DNA from 3 places in the Streptomyces sp. NPDC014870 genome. Region 3 is predicted to be linked to each of the others. Evidence: riboswitches for the same ligand, from Rfam matches in the RefSeq annotation. Region 3 holds a riboswitch; each other region holds the start of a gene.
What was found. A riboswitch is a leader RNA that binds a small molecule or an ion and turns the genes downstream of it on or off. The one in region 3 is predicted to bind cyclic di-AMP.
Positions count from the first base shown of each region.

Region 1 (6,053 bases), on a different contig from region 3:
ACACACATCACATCGGGCGAGACGCCCACGTGGTCCGCCGCGAACAGGGCGCCCGTACGGCCGAAGCCGGTCGCGATCTCGTCGAACACCAGCAGGACGTCATGCGCGTCGCACGCCTCCCGCAGCACCCGGAGGTACTCCGGCGCGTGGAACCGCATGCCGCCGGCGCCCTGCACCACCGGCTCCACGACGACGGCCGCCGTCTCGTCCGCGTGCCGGGCGATCTCGGCCCGCAGCAGCTCCGCGTACCGCTCCTCGTACGCGACCGGCGGCGCCTCGACGAAGATCTGCCGCTGCAGCACGCCCGACCACAGCTCGTGCATCCCGCCCTCGGGGTCGCACACCGACATGGGCTGCCAGGTGTCGCCGTGGTAGCCGCCGCGCCAGGTCAGCAACCGCTGCTTCTCCGGGCGCCCGACCGAGCGCCAGTACTGCAGGCACATCTTGGCCGCGACCTCGACGGAGACCGAACCGGAGTCGCTGAGGAAGACGTGCCGCAGCGGCTCGGGGGTGATCTCCACCAGACGCGTCGCGAGCCGGACCGCCGGCTCGTGGGTGAGTCCGCCGAACATGACGTGGCTCATCCGGTCCAGCTGACCGCGTGCGGCCTCGTTGAGCACGGGGTGGTTGTAGCCGTGGATCGCGGACCACCACGAGGACATGCCGTCGATCAACTCGGCCTGTCCGTAAGCCGGTTCGGCGAGACGGAGGCGCACCCCGGACGCGGACGCGACGACCAGCGGATCCACGCGTCCCGGCATGGGGCCGTACGGATGCCAGACGTGCGCCCGGTCAAGGGCGACGAGCTCGTCGTTACGCATTCGGCGCGAGGTCCGTTCCGGCGCCGCGACGGCGCACGGCCACCAGGTCGGTCCGGGCGTTGGACGCGTCGGCGGCGACCTGCGTCGGCACCTCGGCGTCGGACTGAGCGACCGGCTCCGGGGCGGCCGCCGCCGCGTGGCCGCCGCACGGCCCGCAGCCGCCGCCGCCCGCGTGCGAGCCGCAGCCGCCCGCGCCGGCCTCCGCGCCCGCCTCGGCGTGCGAGCCGCAACCCGCCGACGCCGCCGAGCCACAGCCACCGGCCGCACCGGCCGCGGCGCCCGCCGCCGCGAGCGCGTCCGCACGGTGCGCGGGCAGCGTGGTCGTGCCCGCGCCCTCCACCTCGAAGCCCGCGTCCGCGATCATGTCCAGGTCCGCCTTGCCGGCCTGGCCCTCGCTCGTCAGATAGTCGCCGAGGAAGATCGAGTTCGCGATGTTCAGCGCGAGCGGCTGCATCGAGCGCAGGTGCACCTCGCGCCCGCCCGCGATCCGGACCTCGACGTCCGGGCAGACGAACCGGACCATCGCCAGGATCCGCAGGCAGCGCTGCGGGGTGAGGTTCCACTCCTTCGCCAGCGGAGTGCCCTCGAAGGGGATCAGGAAGTTGACCGGCACCGAGTCCGAGTCCAGCTCGCGGAGCGCGTAGACGACGTCGACCAGGTCCTCGTCGCTCTCGCCCATGCCCGCGATCAGCCCCGAGCAGGCCGAAAGACCGGCGGCGTGCGCCTTCTGCACGGTGTCCACCCGGTCCGCGTAGGTGTGGGTGGTCGTGATCTCCCCGTACGTCCCCTCGGACGTGTTCAGGTTGTGGTTGTAGGCGTCGGCGCCCGCCTCGCGCAGCCGCTCGGCCTGACCGTCCGAGAGCAGCCCCAGGCAGGCACAGACCTCGACGCCCTCGTTCTGCTCCTTGATGGCTTCGATCGTCTTCCCGACCCGCTCCACGTCCCGGTCCGTCGGCCCGCGGCCGCTCGCCACCAGGCAGACCCGCTTGGCCCCGCCCGCGACACCGGCGGCCGCCGCCTGGGAGGCCTCGTCCGGCTTCAGCCAGCTGTACTTCAGGATCCCGGCCGTCGAGCCGAGCCGCTGCGAACAGTACGAGCAGTCCTCGGGGCACAGCCCCGACTTCAGATTGACGAGGTAGTTCAGCTTCACGCGACGCCCGAACCACTGGCGGCGCACCTTGCCCGCCGCGGCCACCACATCGAGCAGTTCGTCGTCGGAGGTCGCCAGCACGGCGAGCGCTTCTTCACGGCTCGGCAGCTCGCGCCGCAGCCCCTTGTCCACCAGCGTGTTCAGCAGGTCCATAAGGGCTGATCCTTGCTTACGGCACACCCCGCGGCCAAGGAGGATCTGAACAAACGCGCCAGTTTGACGTGTGTGGATGACCACACCCTGTCCCTGGCCCCGGACGGTTAGGGTCTGTGCGCTGCCTACAAAAGGATCTGGCCCATGCACCGGGACGAGGACACCCGCCGGACCCCGTTCGACTGGACCGACGCGGAGGCGCGCCGCCGTGCGGAGGCGGGACTCGTCCGCACGCTGCGGCCCCGGTCCGCCGAGGCGGAGCCGCTCGATCTGGCGAGCAACGACTACCTCGGACTGACCCGCCGGCCGGAGGTGACCGAGGCCGCCGCCGAGGCCGCCCGGCGCTGGGGCGCGGGGTCCACCGGCTCGCGGCTGGTCACCGGTACCACACGGCTGCACGCCCGGCTCGAAAGCGAACTCGCCGCGTTCTGCGGCTTCGAGGCGGCCCTCGTCTTCTCCTCCGGCTACACCGCCAACCTCGCCGCGCTCACCGCGCTGAGCGGGCGTGACGCGCTGATCGTCTCCGACGCGGGCAACCACGCCTCGATCGTGGACGGCTGCCGGCTCTCGCGCGCCGAGACGGCCGTGGTCCCGCACGCCGAGCCCGAGGCGGTACGCAAGACCCTCCAGGCCCACCCGGACCGCCGGGCGCTCGTGGTCTCCGACTCCGTGTTCTCGGTCGACGGCGACCGGGCCCCGCTGCCCGAGCTGGCCGAGGTCTGCCGGGCGCACGGCGCCGGGCTCGTCGTGGACGACGCCCACGGCCTCGGCGTGCTCGGCGACGGCGGCCGGGGCGCCCTGCACGCGGCCGGCCTCGCGGGCGACCCCGACGTGGTCGCCACCCTCACCCTCTCCAAGTCCCTGGGCAGCCAGGGCGGAGCGGTGCTCGGGCCGGCCCGGGTGATCGAGCACCTGGTCAACGCGGCCCGGACGTTCATCTTCGACACCGGGCTCGCCCCGGCCGCCGTCGGCGCCGCCCTGAGCAGCCTGCGGGTGATCCGGGACGAACCCGGTCTCGCCGAGCGGGCAAGGACCGTCGCCGCCACGCTGCACCGGCTGCTCACCGAGGCCGGTCTGACCGCCGTGCGCCCGGACGCTGCCGTGGTCTCCGTCCGCGCGCCCTCGCCGGAAGCGGCGCTGCGGTGGGCCGCCGACTGCCGCGAGCAGGGGCTCGCCGTCGGCTGCTTCCGGCCGCCGTCCGTCCCGGACGGCATCTCGCGGCTGCGGCTCACGGCCCGCGCGGATCTGACGGACGCCCAGATCGAGCAGGCCGTCACCACGATCCTGCGGACCGCACCGGCGGCCTCCCACTGACGGGACCCAAATACGGTCTCTCGTCGCAGAGTTCACCGCTTCGAGCGACAAATATGCACATATCTTGGTGGATCGCCGGGCGGGGCGGGGCGATCGGTGGCAGTCTGGCGCGCAGTGCAAACCGGGCCGGGCCCGGTGGGAAAGGGACAGCGTCGCCATGGCAGACCACCAGGAAGCAACCGTCACCCTGCCGAGCGATCCCGCCTCGGTGTCCGCCGCCCGGAGATATGTCGCCGACGTCCTGAGCGGATGGGGGCTCGCGGGCGCCGGCGACACCGCCGACACGGTCCGGCTGATCGTCTCGGAGCTGGCAACCAACGCCGTCCAGCACACCTTCGGCCAGTCGCCCACCTTCACGGTCGACGTCCGCCTGGAGCGCGAGGAGCAGCTCCACATCGGCGTCACCGACAGCCACCCCCGCTGGCCGAAGCGGCTCCCGGCGGCGGTGCAGCAGGACAACGGACGCGGGATGGTCATCATCCGCATCCTGACGGCGGAGGCGGGGGGCAGGCTCTCCGTCACCCCGACCGACGAGGGCGGCAAGACGGTCTGGATCAAGCTCCCCTGGACCGTCTCGCCGGCGACGTCCCCGATCTGAGGAGCGACGGGTGCGGCGGCGCCACCGCACCCGTCGTCGCGTCAGGCCGGTCCGGTCGTCACCGGACCCGGCCGTATCGCGTCAGGCTGGTCCGGTCGTCACCGGACCCTGCCGTATCGCGTCAGGCTGGTCCGGTCGTCACCGGACCCTGCCGTATCGCGTCAGGCTGGTCCGGTCGTCACCGGACCCGGCCGTAATACACCTTGGACGTCCAGATCTTGTCGAGCTTCACCCAGGAACCCTTCTTGGGCGAGTGCCAGATCTTTCCGCTACCCGCGTAGATCCCCACGTGGTAGACCCTTCCACCCGAGTGGAAGAAGACCAGGTCCCCCTTCTGCCTGCTGGACGCGGAGATGTGCCGGGTCTTGTTGTACTGCTGCTGCGCGGTACGGGGCAGCGACTTGCCCGCCTTCTTGTACGAGTAGAGCGTGAGCCCCGAGCAGTCGAACCGGGTCGGTCCCGACGCTCCGTACTTGTAGGGCGATCCCTTCTTGGAGGCCGCGATGTTCAGCGCCTTGCCGGCGTACGACGTCGCGGCCTGGGCCTCCGGTGCGGCACCTGGTGCCAGCATCGTGCCGCCGAGGGCGGCGAGGGTGAGAGCCGAGACGGCTCCGGCCCGGGACAGCAGGGACGGGACATGAATCTGCGCAGTCATGCGCAACCCTTCGTCAGCCGCCTGTGAAGGATGACCTGTCGGGTTCGGGCTGGCGAAGTCGCCCGGCCGCGGTCGCGGCTTCACCCCGAGGAACGGCCCGTTCGTGCCGGCCGTCCCGTACTGCTCGGGTCCTCCACTCCTGCCGATCCACTCCTGTCGACCAGACATCCGGGACAGCGGCAGGACTCGGCGTCCGCCCGGACCGCCCCGCCGCGGTGGCGGGGGCTTGTCGTCGTGAGGGATCTTGACCCACAACCTGGGCGAAATCCGAGCCGAAACGGCGTTATGTGAGGCTCCTCACGACTGATCCATTCGGGTGGACAGGCATGTTTCGTGATCGTCGGAGGTTTGGCGGACGAGTCCCGGACCAGGGGTGGAAGGCCCGAATTCCGCCAGATGCGTACACCTGTTGCGCAACTCACCCCGCGCATATGTCGATTCGTCGACTACGCCGAACGGGGGAGCGATTCTGCGGCCGCGCTGCTCCGACCGGCCCTCGACACGACACGGGGGAATGTCAACTCGCGGGTGTCCCCGGAACGGTGACGCGCCCGGACCGGCGCTCCCCGTCCAACACCCGCAGGGCACGCGCCAATGTCTCCGCGTGCACCTCGCTCTCGCCGCGCGTATGCATCGCCGTCAGTGCGTCCCGCAGGGCGTTGGCCCGCCCCACCAGCGCCTGAGCCGCCCGCAGCGCTCCATAGGTATGCGACGCCCTGGATGGATTGATACGGCCCAGCAGATCGACGACTTCGAGATAGGCGTCGATGAACTCGCCCTCGGCGCGCGTCAGGGCGGGCAGCGGCGGCAGTTCGGGAACCATCCCGGCTCACCTCCCGGCGGCGCCGCCGGACGCCCCGCGGTTCTGGACGACATGGTCCACCAGGCCGTACGCGGTCGCGGCGGTGGCGTCGAGGACCGTGGTCCGGTCGATGTCGGCGTCGATCCGCTCCCGGCTCCGGCCGGTGTGCGTGACCAGCATCCCGGCCAGCATGGCGCGCTGCCGGAGCAATTCCCGTGCCTGGATGTCGAGATCGCTCGGCTGCCCCTGCAACGGCTCGTCCATCGAGGGCTGCTGGAGCACGACCCGAGCTCCGGGCAGCGCGAGCCGCTTGCCGGGCGCGCCGGCCGCGAGCAGCACGGCCGCGGTCGAGACGGCCTGCCCGAGGCAGGTGGTCTCCACCTCGCAGGTGACGACCTGCATCGTGTCGTAGATCGCGGACATGGCGCTCATCGAGCCGCCGGGGGAGTTGATGTAGAGCGCGATGTCCCGGTCCGGATCGGCGTACTCCAGGTGCAGGAGCTGTGCGATGACGTCGTTGGCCGAGGTCCCGTCGATGGGGGTGCCCAGGAAGACGATGC
Region 1 covers NZ_JBIBWQ010000001.1:927,908-933,960, reverse strand. Annotated here, with positions in the region: gene ACF09C_RS03915 (adenosylmethionine--8-amino-7-oxononanoate transaminase) at 1-821, opposite strand, end outside; gene bioB (biotin synthase BioB) at 814-2,124, opposite strand; gene ACF09C_RS03905 (8-amino-7-oxononanoate synthase) at 2,269-3,438, shown strand; gene ACF09C_RS03900 (ATP-binding protein) at 3,596-4,036, shown strand; gene ACF09C_RS03895 (C40 family peptidase) at 4,215-4,691, opposite strand; cyclic di-AMP (ydaO/yuaA leader) riboswitch at 4,695-4,893, opposite strand; gene ACF09C_RS03890 (hypothetical protein) at 5,209-5,514, opposite strand; gene ACF09C_RS03885 (ATP-dependent Clp protease proteolytic subunit) at 5,521-6,053, opposite strand, start outside.
Region 1: linked by a shared signal. The riboswitch ahead of ACF09C_RS03895 (C40 family peptidase) and the one ahead of ACF09C_RS35400 (M23 family metallopeptidase) in region 3 are both predicted to bind cyclic di-AMP.

Region 2 (6,053 bases), on a different contig from region 3:
CTCCTCGGCGAGGTCCAGGGCGGCCCGGATGTCGGCGCGGATCGCGGCGACCTCGTCGGCGGCCGGCGGGTCGCTGCGCACATGGCGCTCGGTGAGCCGGACGCAGCCGATGTCGACGGAGCGGGCGGCCTCGACGTGGCTGTTGCCGACGACGAACTCGGTGGAGCCGCCGCCGATGTCGACGACGAGGTACTTCTCCGTGCCGTGCAGTTCGCCGGTGGCGCCGGTGAAGGAGAGCTCGGCCTCCTGGTCGCCCGTGATCACCTCGGGCTCGACGCCCAGGATGTCCAGGACGCCGCTCACGAACTCCGCGCGGTTCTCGGCGTCCCGGGAGGCCGAGGTGGCCACGAACCGCAGCTTCTCGGCGCCCAGTTCCTTGATGACGGCGGCGTACTCGCGGCAGGCGGCGAAGGTCCGCTCAAGGGCTTCGGGGGCGAGCCGGCCGGTCCGGTCGACGCCCTGGCCGAGGCGGACGACCTTCATCCGCCGGTCCAGCTCGACCAGCTCGCCGGTCTCGGGGTCGAGATCGGCGACGAGCAGCCGGATGGAGTTCGTACCGCAGTCGATGCCCGCGACCCGGGTCACGTCGCGTCCTCTTCCTTGTCGGCGCAGGGAGTGACGCAGGGGCCCTTGGCCCACCACTCCGGCAGCATCGCGAGCGCCTCGTCGCCGAACGGGTTCACGCCGGGGCCCGCCACCAGCGAGTGGCCGACGAGGACGTGCAGGCACTTGACCCGGTCCGGCATGCCGCCGGCGCTCGGGAAGCCCTCCAGGACCTCGATGGCGTCACGGCGGGCGATGTAGTCCTCGTGCGCGGCCCGGTAGGCGGCGGCCAGCTCCGGGTCGGTGGCGAGCCGGGCCTGCATCTCCTTCATGACCCCGTTGGCCTCCAGGGTGCCGATCGCGGAGGCGGCCCGGGGGCAGGTCAGGTAGTACGTGGTGGGGAACGGGGTGCCGTCCGGGAGCCGCGGCGCGGTCTCGACGACGTCCGGGTTGCCGCAGGGGCAGCGGTGCGCGATGGCGCGCAGCCCCCGGGGCGGGCGACCGAGCTGGGCCTCGAACGCGGCGACGTCCGCCTCGGTCGGCTCGGTGCGGGCGGTCTGCGGAGGGGGCGTTTCCATGCTGCGTCTTGTCTTCTCGTCGTCGGGTGCGGTTGCGTCGGGCGGTGCGTCGGGGCGAGTGCGGTCGGGCGGTCAGTGGTCCATCATCGCGCGTCGCCGGGTCAGCGGCCCGCGTCGGCGCGGTCGACGCCGTCCCAGAGGTCGGAGTACCAAGGCCGGTCGGCCTCGCCCTGCTCGGCGCGGCGGTCGCGCTCGGCCTCGGGGTCGTTCACGGTGAAGCCGGTCTCGCCGGGCATCACGTAGTGCAGGTGCTCACGGGCGAGCCTGCGCACGTACGCGGGGTCCTGGAGCCGGGCCTTCTCGTCCCGCAGCTCCTCCACGCGCGCGGCGGCCTCGGCGGCCCGGCGCTCCTGCTCGGCGATCTCGCCGCGCTGGGAGACGTACTGCCGCATCGGGTACGCGAGGGCGACGACGAGCGAGCAGACGACCAGGGCGAGGAAGGCCGCGCGGCCGGTGAGCCGGGAGCGGCGGGCCTGGCGGCGGGTCTGGGAGCGGTACACGCGGGCTGCGGTCTGCTCGCCGAGCAGCCGGATCCTGGTCGCGGTCGAGAACCGGTCCCGGGCCATGTACGCGCCTCCCCTTCAGAACGGACGTCCCCGCACACGGTACGGGACCGGGTGCGGGGACGTACGTAACCGAGGGTGACTCGGGGTGCTCAGGGGCTACGGATCAGCCCTTGAAGCGCGGGAACGCGCTGCGGCCGGCGTAGACCGCCGCGTCGTCGAGGATCTCCTCGATGCGCAGGAGCTGGTTGTACTTGGCGACGCGCTCGGAGCGGGCCGGGGCGCCGGTCTTGATCTGACCGCAGTTGGTGGCGACGGCGAGGTCGGCGATGGTGACGTCCTCGGTCTCGCCGGAGCGGTGCGACATCATGCACTTGAAGCCGTTGCGCTGGGCCAGCTCGACGGCGTCGAGGGTCTCGGTCAGCGAACCGATCTGGTTGACCTTGACGAGCAGCGCGTTGGCGGCGCCGTCCTCGATGCCGCGGGCCAGGCGCTCCGGGTTGGTGACGAACAGGTCGTCGCCGACGATCTGGACCTTGGTGCCCAGCTTGTCCGTGAGGACCTTCCAGCCGGCCCAGTCGTCCTCGAACAGCGGGTCCTCGATGGAGACGAGCGGGTACGCGGAGACGAGCTCCTCGTAGTACTCGGTCATCTCGGCGGCCGAGCGGGACTTGCCCTCGAACGCGTACGAGCCGTCCTTGTAGAACTCGGACGCGGCGACGTCGAGCGCCAGCGCGATGTCCTTGCCCGGGACGTAGCCGGCCTGCTTGATGGCCTCCAGGATGAGGTCGAGCGCCTCGCGGTTGGAGTCCAGGTTCGGGGCGAAGCCGCCCTCGTCGCCGAGGCCGGTGGACAGGCCCTTGGTCTTCAGGACGGACTTGAGGGTGTGGTAGACCTCGGTGCCCCAGCGCAGGGCCTCGGAGAAGGACTCCGCGCCGATCGGCGCGATCATGAACTCCTGGATGTCCACGTTGGAGTCGGCGTGCGAGCCGCCGTTCAGGATGTTCATCATCGGAACGGGCAGCAGGTGCGCGTTCGGGCCGCCGAGGTAGCGGAAGAGCGGGAGGTCCGAGGCCTCGGACGCGGCGTGCGCGACGGCGAGGGAGACGCCGAGGATGGCGTTGGCGCCGAGGGAGGCCTTGTTGTCGGTGGCGTCCAGGTCGAACATGGCCTGGTCGATCAGGCGCTGCTCGGTGGCGTCGTAGCCGACGAGCTCCGGGCCGATCTGCTCGATCACGGCGAGGACGGCCTTCTCGACGCCCTTGCCCTGGTAGCGGTTCTTGTCTCCGTCACGGAGCTCAATGGCCTCGAACGCACCGGTGGAGGCACCGGACGGAACGGCAGCACGGCCGGTGCTGCCGTCGTCGAGGCCGACCTCGACCTCGACCGTGGGGTTGCCTCGGGAGTCCAGGATTTCCCGGGCTACGACGACGTCGATGGACGGCACGAGCATCTCCTTCTGGGATGTGACGCTAGATGTGACGCTTGCGGTGCAGGGTCGCTTTGGCCTTGCGACAAGAGCCTAACCGGCTCCAGGGCTCCAGCCAGCCGGGCGCCCGCCCCCTGGGACGAAAAAGGACCCAAGGGCATGCATCTCGGGCCAAAGGGCCCCGAATCTACTCGGCGGTAACCGGGCGGGGTCCGTACCAGGGGCCGCACCGAGGACCGTCCGCGACCCGGCCCCGGACAGCGCGGAACCCCGGCCCGCAGCGCACGGGGGAAGGACGCTGCGGACCGGGGTGGTCACCGCGGGAGGGTCGTGGGGCGCGCGCGAGCCGCCGGACTCACGCGAGCCGCCGGGCTCACTTCAGGTGGAGCTGCTGGCCCGGGTAGATCAGGTCGGCGTCCTCGACGACGTCCTTGTTGAGCTCGAAGAGCTTGGCCCAGCCGCCCTTGACGTCGTGGGCGGCGGCGATCGTGCTCAGGGTGTCACCGGCGACGACCTTGTACTCGCCGTCACCCTTCTTGACCTTCTTGCCGGTCGGGGTGGTGACGGTCTTCTTGGACTCGGCCTTCTTGGCCGGGGCCTTCGGGGCGGTCCGCTGCTCGCTGCGGGTCGTCGGCTGCTCGGCCTGACGCTCCGGCTGCGGCGCGCTCTCCGCGACGACACCGGGGGTGGCGGACGAGAGGCCGACACCACAGCTCGGCCAGGCACCCTTGCCCTGGCCGGCGAGGACCTTCTCGGCGATGGCGATCTGCTGCGACTTCGAGGCCTGGTCGGCGCTCGCGGCGTACGCGGTGCCACCGAAGGCGGCCCACGTGGAGTTGGAGAACTGCAGGCCGCCGTAGTAGCCGTTGCCGGTGTTGATGGACCAGTTGCCGCCGGACTCGCACTGGGCGACCTTGTCCCACTCGGAGACGGTGGCGGCCGAGGCGGTGCCGGCGCCCATCAGGGGGGCGGCGACGGCGACACCGGCGACACCGGCGAGGGCGACGGCGCGGGTGGCCTTGGAGGGACGACGGTGTTTGCCCTTGGCGGAAAACAGCATGGGACTTCTCCTCACCGACGCCTGCGAGGTGAGCTGTCGGGTTCGGGCCATGTGAGTTGCCCGGCCGCGCGACCTTGCGCGCGGCTTCACCCCAAGCCGGTCCTTCGGCCGTCTGTCTCAACGGCCGGGGACGGCACTTACCTTGGGTCCCCCGCTCCTGCCTACGGCGCTTGACGCGACGACTGTTCCCATCGGCCGACGGCAGGATTCGGCGTTTCGGTCGACGGGGCCCGCGGTGGCGAGCGGTCACGACCGTAGACACAGACCCGGGGGAAGTTCAAAGACGTCCATGGGGGACAAATCCCCCCTACTTGCCTCGGGACAAAGGGCGTTTACGCAGGTGAGAGGTGACGGAAGGGGAGTTCGTGGACGAGACACGCCAGTTGAGACGAAGAGACCCATGTCTCACTTGCACAGAACCGGACATTCAGCCCCGAACTACCCCTGCGGCGCGTCCGCCCCGGCAGCCTTGTCCGCGGCCTTGTCCGCAGCCTTGTCCGGCGTCAGATCGAGGCTCTGGCCAGGGATGATGAGGTCCGGGTCGGCGCCCACGACCGTGCGGTTGGCGTCGTACAGGGCGCCCCAGCCGCCGGGGAGTTCGTTCCGCTGGGCGATCTCGGTGAGGTTGTCGCCGGGCTTGACGGTGTATTCGCCGATAGCGTCGGTGATGTCCTCTGCAGGCGTGTTGTCCGTACTGTCCAGTTTCGCACCGCTCTCGACGGAACCGTCCGTCGTCTGCGTGTCAGAAGGCAGGGCGTGGCGGCCCTTTTCGCGATCCTTGTCCGTATTGCCCGTCTCTTCCGGTGCCGCGTCGCCCCGGTGCTTGCCGTTGCCCGGCGCGGACGGGGTACCGGAGGTCTCGGGCGCCGTGGGGGACGTCTCGGGCGTGGCGGAGGTCTCGGGAGTGGCCGTGGACGGCGTGGAGGCCTCGGAGGAGGGGGTGGAGGACTTGTCCGAGGGGGCCGCGGACTGCGCGGAGTCCGACGGGAGGCCGGAGGTGCGGTTGGACTCGGGGAGCGGGCCCGTGGGCTCGGACGGCTTGACGCCCGGTCCGGGGTCGACGTCCGGCTTGGCGCCGTCGTTGGTCAGGCCGGCGATCGGCGCACAGGTGGCCCACTGGGTGTCGCCCGCGGCAAGGGCCTTTTCGGCCACCGCGATCTGCTGGGCGCGGCTGGCGAGGTCGGCGCTCGTCGCGTATGCGAGACCGCCGTGGCGCTCCCAGCTCTCCTGGGAGAACTGGAGTCCGCCGTAGAGCCCGTTGCCGAAGTGCGCGCTCCACTGACCACCCGAGGAGCACTCGGCGACCCGGTCCCAGGTCGCCGCGTCCGCGGCGGAGGCGGAGCCCGCCGCCAGGAGGGGCAGCGCGAGGGCCGATCCCGTCACGCCTGCGGCGACGACGATGGCGGGGGCCTGGCGGGGTCTGCGGTGTCGACCGTTCCCGGAGCGCATGCGGGCTGCCTTCCGTGTGACTGCTGAGGTGACGGTGAACGTAGCGGCATTCGAACGTCAGTCACAAGTCGATGCAGCGGAGATCACGTAAAAGTCACAGTCTTGACGGAGCGTCACTTCACAACTGGGGCAAACTCCACCGGAAGGGTGCGCAAGCCGCGCATGATGAGTCCTCCGCGCCACCGCAGTTCGTCCGGATCGGCGCCAAGTCGCAGGTCCGGAAGGCGAGTCAACAACGTCGCGAGGGCGATCTGTCCTTCGAGCCGGGCGAGCGGCGCGCCGATGCAGTAGTGGATGCCGTGCCCGTAGCCGAGGTGCTGGTTGTCGCGCCGGGCCAGATCCAGCGTGTCGGGCGCGTCGAAGCGCGCCGGGTCGCGGTCGGCGGCCGCGAGGACGACCAGGACCGGGTCGCCCGCCGGGATCTCCTGGCCGCCGATCGTCAGCGGCTCCATGGCGTACCGCCAGGTCGCCAGCTCCACCGGCCCGTCGTA
Region 2 covers NZ_JBIBWQ010000014.1:97,025-103,077, forward strand. Annotated here, with positions in the region: gene ACF09C_RS34020 (exopolyphosphatase) at 1-585, opposite strand, end outside; gene ACF09C_RS34025 (DUF501 domain-containing protein) at 582-1,121, opposite strand; gene ACF09C_RS34030 (septum formation initiator family protein) at 1,223-1,687, opposite strand; gene eno (phosphopyruvate hydratase) at 1,791-3,077, opposite strand; gene ACF09C_RS34040 (transglycosylase family protein) at 3,427-4,113, opposite strand; cyclic di-AMP (ydaO/yuaA leader) riboswitch at 4,117-4,292, opposite strand; gene ACF09C_RS34045 (transglycosylase family protein) at 4,552-5,562, opposite strand; gene ACF09C_RS34050 (cytochrome P450) at 5,676-6,053, opposite strand, start outside.
Region 2: linked by a shared signal. The riboswitch ahead of ACF09C_RS34040 (transglycosylase family protein) and the one ahead of ACF09C_RS35400 (M23 family metallopeptidase) in region 3 are both predicted to bind cyclic di-AMP.

Region 3 (6,053 bases):
TCGCGGTCCTGTTCGGCGACCCGCAGCTCGCCCTGACGGCCGTCAACCGGGTCCTGGACGTCACCGCCGAGGAGGTGCGGGAGGTCGCCGCCGCCCGACTGCGCCCGGACAACCGCGCGGTGCTGGTCTACGAACCCATCGGCGACGACCAGAGCGACGACGAGCAGAGCGACAGCGACGAGGAAGAGGGAGCGGACCAGTGACCGACGCTGCCGCGTCTTTGACGAGCATGACGTTCCACCCGCAGCCCGAGCCGGGCGCGGCCAAGCCCTGGGCCTTCCCCGCCCCCGACCGCGGAGCGCTGGACAACGGCCTGACCGTGCTGCGGTGCCACCGCCCCGGCCAGCAGGTCGTGGCCGTCGAGATCTTCTTCGACGCCCCGCTGGAGGCCGAGCCCGCGGGTCTCGACGGTGTCGCCACGATCATGGCCCGTGCCCTCTCCGAGGGCACCGACCAGCACACCGCCGAGGAGTTCGCCGCCGAGCTGGAGCGCTGCGGCGCCACGCTCGACGCGCACGCGGACCACCCGGGCGTACGGGTCTCCCTGGAAGTCCCCGTCTCCCGGCTCCCCAAGGCGCTCGGGCTGCTCTCCGAGGCCCTGATCGCGCCGGCGTTCCTCGAGACCGAGGTCGAGCGACTGGTGCGCAACAGGCTCGACGAGATCCCGCACGAGACGGCCAACCCGGCCCGCCGGGCGGCCAAGCAGCTCTCCAAGGAGCTCTTCCCGGCCGAGTCCCGCATGTCCCGGCCGCGCCAGGGCACCGAGGAGACGGTGACGGCCATCGACGCCGCCGCCGTCCGCGCCTTCTTCCAGAAGCACCTGCGGCCCTCCACCGCCACCGCCGTGGTCGTCGGCGACCTGACCGACGTGGACCTGGACAAGGTCCTCGCCGAGTCGCTCGGCGCCTGGACGGGGGACAGCGCTGAGTCCCGGCCCATGCCGCCGATCACGGCCGACGACACCGGCCGTGTGGTCATCGTCGACCGGCCGGGCGCCGTCCAGACGCAGCTGCTGATCGGCCGCGTCGGCGCCGACCGGCACGACCGCGTGTGGCCGGCCCAGGTCCTCGGCACGTACTGCCTCGGTGGCACGCTCACCTCCCGCCTGGACCGCGTCCTGCGCGAGGAGAAGGGCTACACCTACGGCGTCCGGGCCTTCGGTCAGGTCCTGCGCTCCGACGGCGAGGGCCACGGCGCCTCGATGCTCGCCATCAGCGGCTCGGTCGACACTCCCAACACCGGCCCGGCACTTGACGACCTGTGGAAGGTGCTGCGCACCCTCGCCGCCGAGGGGCTGACGGACGCCGAGCGCGACGTGGCCGTGCAGAACCTGGTGGGCGTGGCGCCGCTCAAGTACGAGACCGCGGCCTCCGTGGCGGCGACCCTCGCCGACCAGGTCGAGCAGCACCTCCCGGACGACTTCCAGGCGCAGTTGTACGCGCGCCTGGCCGAGACCGGCACGGTCGAGGCGACGGCTGCCGTCGTCAACGCCTTCCCGGTGGACCGGCTCGTCACCGTCCTGGTGGGCGACGCGGCCGAGATCGAGGAGCCCGTACGGGCCCTCGGCATCGGTGAAGTCACCGTCGTCACCGGCTGATCGAGCGGCGGCGCGCCGCCGTCGATGCCCCGCCTCGGCAGCACCACGCGGCCGCCGGAGCGGAGCGACCGGAGGACCCCGACGTCACGTTACGTCGGGGTCCTCCGCTATGTCCGTATTGGCGGGGAGGGTGTGCGTATGCCCTGTGGCATGTCTTACAAACTGGCGTGTCTGTTTGGTGATTGAAAGACGGTCCGCATAGCGTCGGTCCGGCTGTTCGCCAGTTGCACCCGCCGCGCCCGCGGCATCGGACAGTCATCGCCGAGTCCCCGTCAGGCGCGAGCCTGGGGAGCCGGGGACCCACACGAAGTCCCTGGGGTGAATCGGACGCCTTCGCATCCGTGCGGAGGGGCCCGTAGGAGACCTTCCTGCTCCGAACCCGTCAGCTAACCCGGTAGGCGAGAAGGAAGGAAAGGATCAGCCACTTCATGGCGTTCACCCGTGCCACCGGGAAGCATCGTGGTCCGAGCCGACTGGCGCGCCGTCGCGCGGGCGTCGCAGGCGTCGCGACCCTCGCCACCGCCGGTGTCATCGGCACCCTGGCCTCCCCGGCGTTCGCCGCCGACACGGAAGCCCCCTCTCTGGAGGACACCGGCCTGACCCAGGTCGTCGCCGCCGACAACGCCCTCGCCGACAAGATCGACGCCCAGGCCGCCGCGCAGGAGCGCGAGGCCGCCGAGGCCGAGGCCAAGCGCGTCGCCGAGGCCCGCGCCAAGGCGGAGGCCAAGCGCAAGGCCGAGGCCCGCGCCAAGGAAATCCGCGAGGCCAAGGAGCGCGCCGCCCGCGAGGCCGAGCGCAAGCGCCTGAACTCCTTCCAGCTCCCCGTGGCCGGTTCGTACGTCTCCACCGGCTACAAGACCGGCGGCTCCCTCTGGTCCTCCGGCAGCCACTCCGGCGTCGACTTCCACGCCGCGTACGGCACCAAGGTCGTCTCCGTCGGCTCCGGCACGGTCGTCGAGGCCGGCTGGGGCGGCGCGTACGGCAACAACATCGTGATCCGGATGAACGACGGCACGTACACCCAGTACGGGCACCTCTCGGCCATCAGTGTCTCCGTCGGACAGTCCGTCACCCCGGGCCAGCAGATAGGCATCTCGGGCTCGACCGGCAACTCGACCGGCCCGCACCTCCACTTCGAGGCCCGCACCACCGCCGAGTACGGCTCGGACATCAACCCGGTCGCGTACCTCCGCGCCCGCGGCGTGAACGTCTGATCGGACGTTTCGGACGTTCCGCCGACCGGCACCGCACGTCAGAAAAGCCCCGGCTCGTACTGAGCCGGGGCTTTTCGCTGACCAAAAGATATCCATGGTTCCCGAGGAGCCGTCGGAAATACCGCCCCGCTGCAATAGAGTCGCCGGACAACCGGTTTCGCGCGTATTAAGGCGGAGGTCGATCATGCGCATTCCCGCGCACTCGGTGTGCACGGCGATCCGGGACGACATCGTCACCGGCGTCTTCGAGCGCGGCAGCCGGCTGACCGAGGAGCAGCTGGCCCGTCGGTACGGGGTCTCCCGCGTCCCGGTCCGCGAGGCGCTGCGCACCCTGGAGTCCGAGGGCTTCGTGATCACCCGCCGGCACGCGGGCGCCCAGGTGGCCGAGCCCACCGAGCAGGAGGCGGCCGACCTCCTGGACATGCGGTCGCTCCTCGAACCGCTCGGCGCGGCCCGGGCCGCGCAACGCCGCACGGAGGCCCATCTCAAGGTGCTGCGGGGCCTGGTCAGACTGGGTCAGGAGCGGGCCAGGCGGGGCCAGGGGGACGACCTGCGCTCGCTCGGCGGCTGGTTCCACGAGACCCTGGCCCAGGCCTCGGGCAGCCCCGCGCTCACCGCCCTGCTCACCCAGCTGCGCCATAAGATCGCCTGGATGTACGCCGTCGAGGCACCCGCCCAGCCGGTGGAGGCCTGGGCGGAGCACGGCGCGATCGTGGACGCGGTGGCGCGCGGAGACGCCGAACGGGCCCGCACGCTGACCGCGCTGCACGCCGAGCGCTCTCTGCTGTTGCACCGGCTGAAGCGCCCGGACCGGCCGCCGCGCGGGCGTGTGAGGACTTCGCAACATGTCGTCAACACCGCGAGCGGTCGGAATTAACGAACGGGCCGTATACAAAGGGGGGGAATTCGAGGGGGGTATTCGTCCTGCCCGGAGATGGTGGAATTCGCGGCTGACGGAATTCACGTCGGCGCGGTTTTCGGTGGTGTTCGCCCGCCGCTCCGGAGAAAACGGAATGGAAGAAGCCGCACCCGCCGTCGTCGCGGCGTGTGCGGCTTCCCGTGAACGCGGCCCGGACCCTCGGTCCGGCCGGGCAACCGTCAGACGGTCTCGGGGAGCTCCTCGAGACCCTCGGCAACCAGCTTCGCCAGACGGTCGAGCGCGGCCTCGGCGCCCTCGGCGTCCGAAGCCAGCACGATCTCCTCGCCGCCCTGCGCGCCCAGACCGAGCACCGCGAGCATCGACGCGGCGTTCACCGGGTTGCCATCGGCCTTGGCGATCGTCACGGGGACGCCGGAGGCCGTGGCGGCACGGACGAAGATGGAGGCGGGGCGGGCGTGCAGGCCCTCGGCCCAACCGACGTTGACGCGGCGCTCAGCCATGGTGTTGCCCTTCAAGTCTCAAGCGGGTTGTCTAGACCAGTCTCTCACGGGTTGCGGGATGCTCGTCGCCGACCTTCGGCCCCTGTCGGGGGGGCCGTACGGTCCTCCCTACCTTGCATGGTGCACAAGAGCCGCGCGACCGGTGCCCGTGTCGGACCCCGGCCGTACGCTTGCCCCATGCAGAGCGCGTCGGAACGGCCGGAGCAAGCGCAACACGACTACCCCGACCACTGGGAAGCGGACGTGGTCCTCCGCGACGGCGGCACGGCGCGCATCCGGCCCATCACCGCCGACGACGCCGACCGGCTGGTCAGCTTCTACGAGCAGGTCTCGGACGAGTCGAAGTACTACCGCTTCTTCGCGCCCTACCCCAGGCTCTCCGCCAAGGACGTGCACCGCTTCACCCACCACGACTTCGTGGACCGGGTGGGCCTCGCGGCGACGGTCGGCGGCGAGTTCATCGCCACCGTGCGGTACGACCGGATCGACGACCGCGGGATGCCCGCCTCCGCGCCGGCCGACGAGGCCGAGGTCGCCTTTCTCGTCCAGGACGCCCACCAGGGCCGCGGCGTGGCCTCCGCGCTGCTCGAACACATCGCGGCCGTGGCCCGCGAGCGGGACATCCGGCGGTTCGCCGCGGAGGTGCTGCCCGCCAACACCAAGATGATCAAAGTCTTCACGGACGCCGGATACACCCAGAAGCGGAGCTTCGAGGACGGTTCCGTACGGCTCCACCTCGACCTGGAACCCACCGACCGCTCCCTCGCCGTGCAGCGCGCGCGGGAACAGCGCGCGGAGGCCCGCTCGGTCCAGCGCCTCCTCACCCCCGGCTCGGTCGCCGTCGTCGGAGCCGGCCGGACCCCCGGCGGGGTCGGCCGGACGGTCCTGCGCAACCTCCTCGACGGCGGCTTCACCGGACGGACGTACGCGGTGAACCGCGCGCTGACCGAGGGGACCGGCACGATCGACGGAGTGCCGGCCTTCCGTTCCCTCGGGGACATCGGCGAACCGGTGGACCTCGCGATCCTGGCCGTCCCCGCCGAGCGGGTGCCGGAAGCGGTCGCCGACTGCGGGGAGCACGGGGTGCGGGGCCTCGTCGTGCTCTCGGCCGGGTACGCGGAGACCGGGTCGGGCGAGGGCCGGGACCGGCAGCGGGAACTGCTGCGGCAGGCCCGCTCGTACGGCATGCGGATCATCGGGCCCAACGCCTTCGGGATCATCACCACCTCGGCCGACGTCCGGCTGAACGCCTCGCTCGCGCCGCGGCTCCCGGCCGCCGGACGGATCGGGCTCTTCACCCAGTCGGGCGCGATCGGGATCGCCCTCCTCGCCGGACTGCACCGGCACGGCGCCGGGATCTCCTCCTTCATCTCGGCGGGCAACCGGGCGGACGTCTCCGGCAACGACTTCCTCCAGTACTGGTACGACGACCCGGAGACGGACGTCGTCCTGCTCTACCTGGAGTCGATCGGGAACCCGCGGAAGTTCACCCGGCTGGCCCGGCGCACGGCGGCGGTCAAGCCCGTCGTCGTGGTCAGGGGCGCGCGGCACAGCGGGAGCGCCCCGCCGGGACACCGGGTGCCGGTCACCCGGATCCCGTACGCCACCGTCTCCGAGCTGCTCCGGCAGGCCGGGGTCATCCGCGTCGACACGGTCACCGAGCTGGTCGACGCGGGCCTCCTCCTCGCAGGCCAGCCGCTCCCGGCCGGGCCGCGCGTCGCGATCCTCGGCAACTCCGAGTCGCTCGGGCTGCTCGCGTACGACGCGTGCCTGACGGAGGGGCTCCGTCCGCTGCGCCCGCTGGACCTGACGACGGGCGCGAGCCCCGCGGACTTCCGCGCCGCGCTCGCGGCGGCGCTCGT
Region 3 covers NZ_JBIBWQ010000015.1:130,499-136,551, reverse strand. Annotated here, with positions in the region: gene ACF09C_RS35410 (M16 family metallopeptidase) at 1-203, shown strand, start outside; gene ACF09C_RS35405 (M16 family metallopeptidase) at 230-1,597, shown strand; cyclic di-AMP (ydaO/yuaA leader) riboswitch at 1,847-2,013, shown strand; gene ACF09C_RS35400 (M23 family metallopeptidase) at 2,026-2,811, shown strand; gene ACF09C_RS35395 (GntR family transcriptional regulator) at 2,996-3,688, shown strand; gene ACF09C_RS35390 (HPr family phosphocarrier protein) at 3,910-4,191, opposite strand; gene ACF09C_RS35385 (GNAT family N-acetyltransferase) at 4,369-6,053, shown strand, end outside.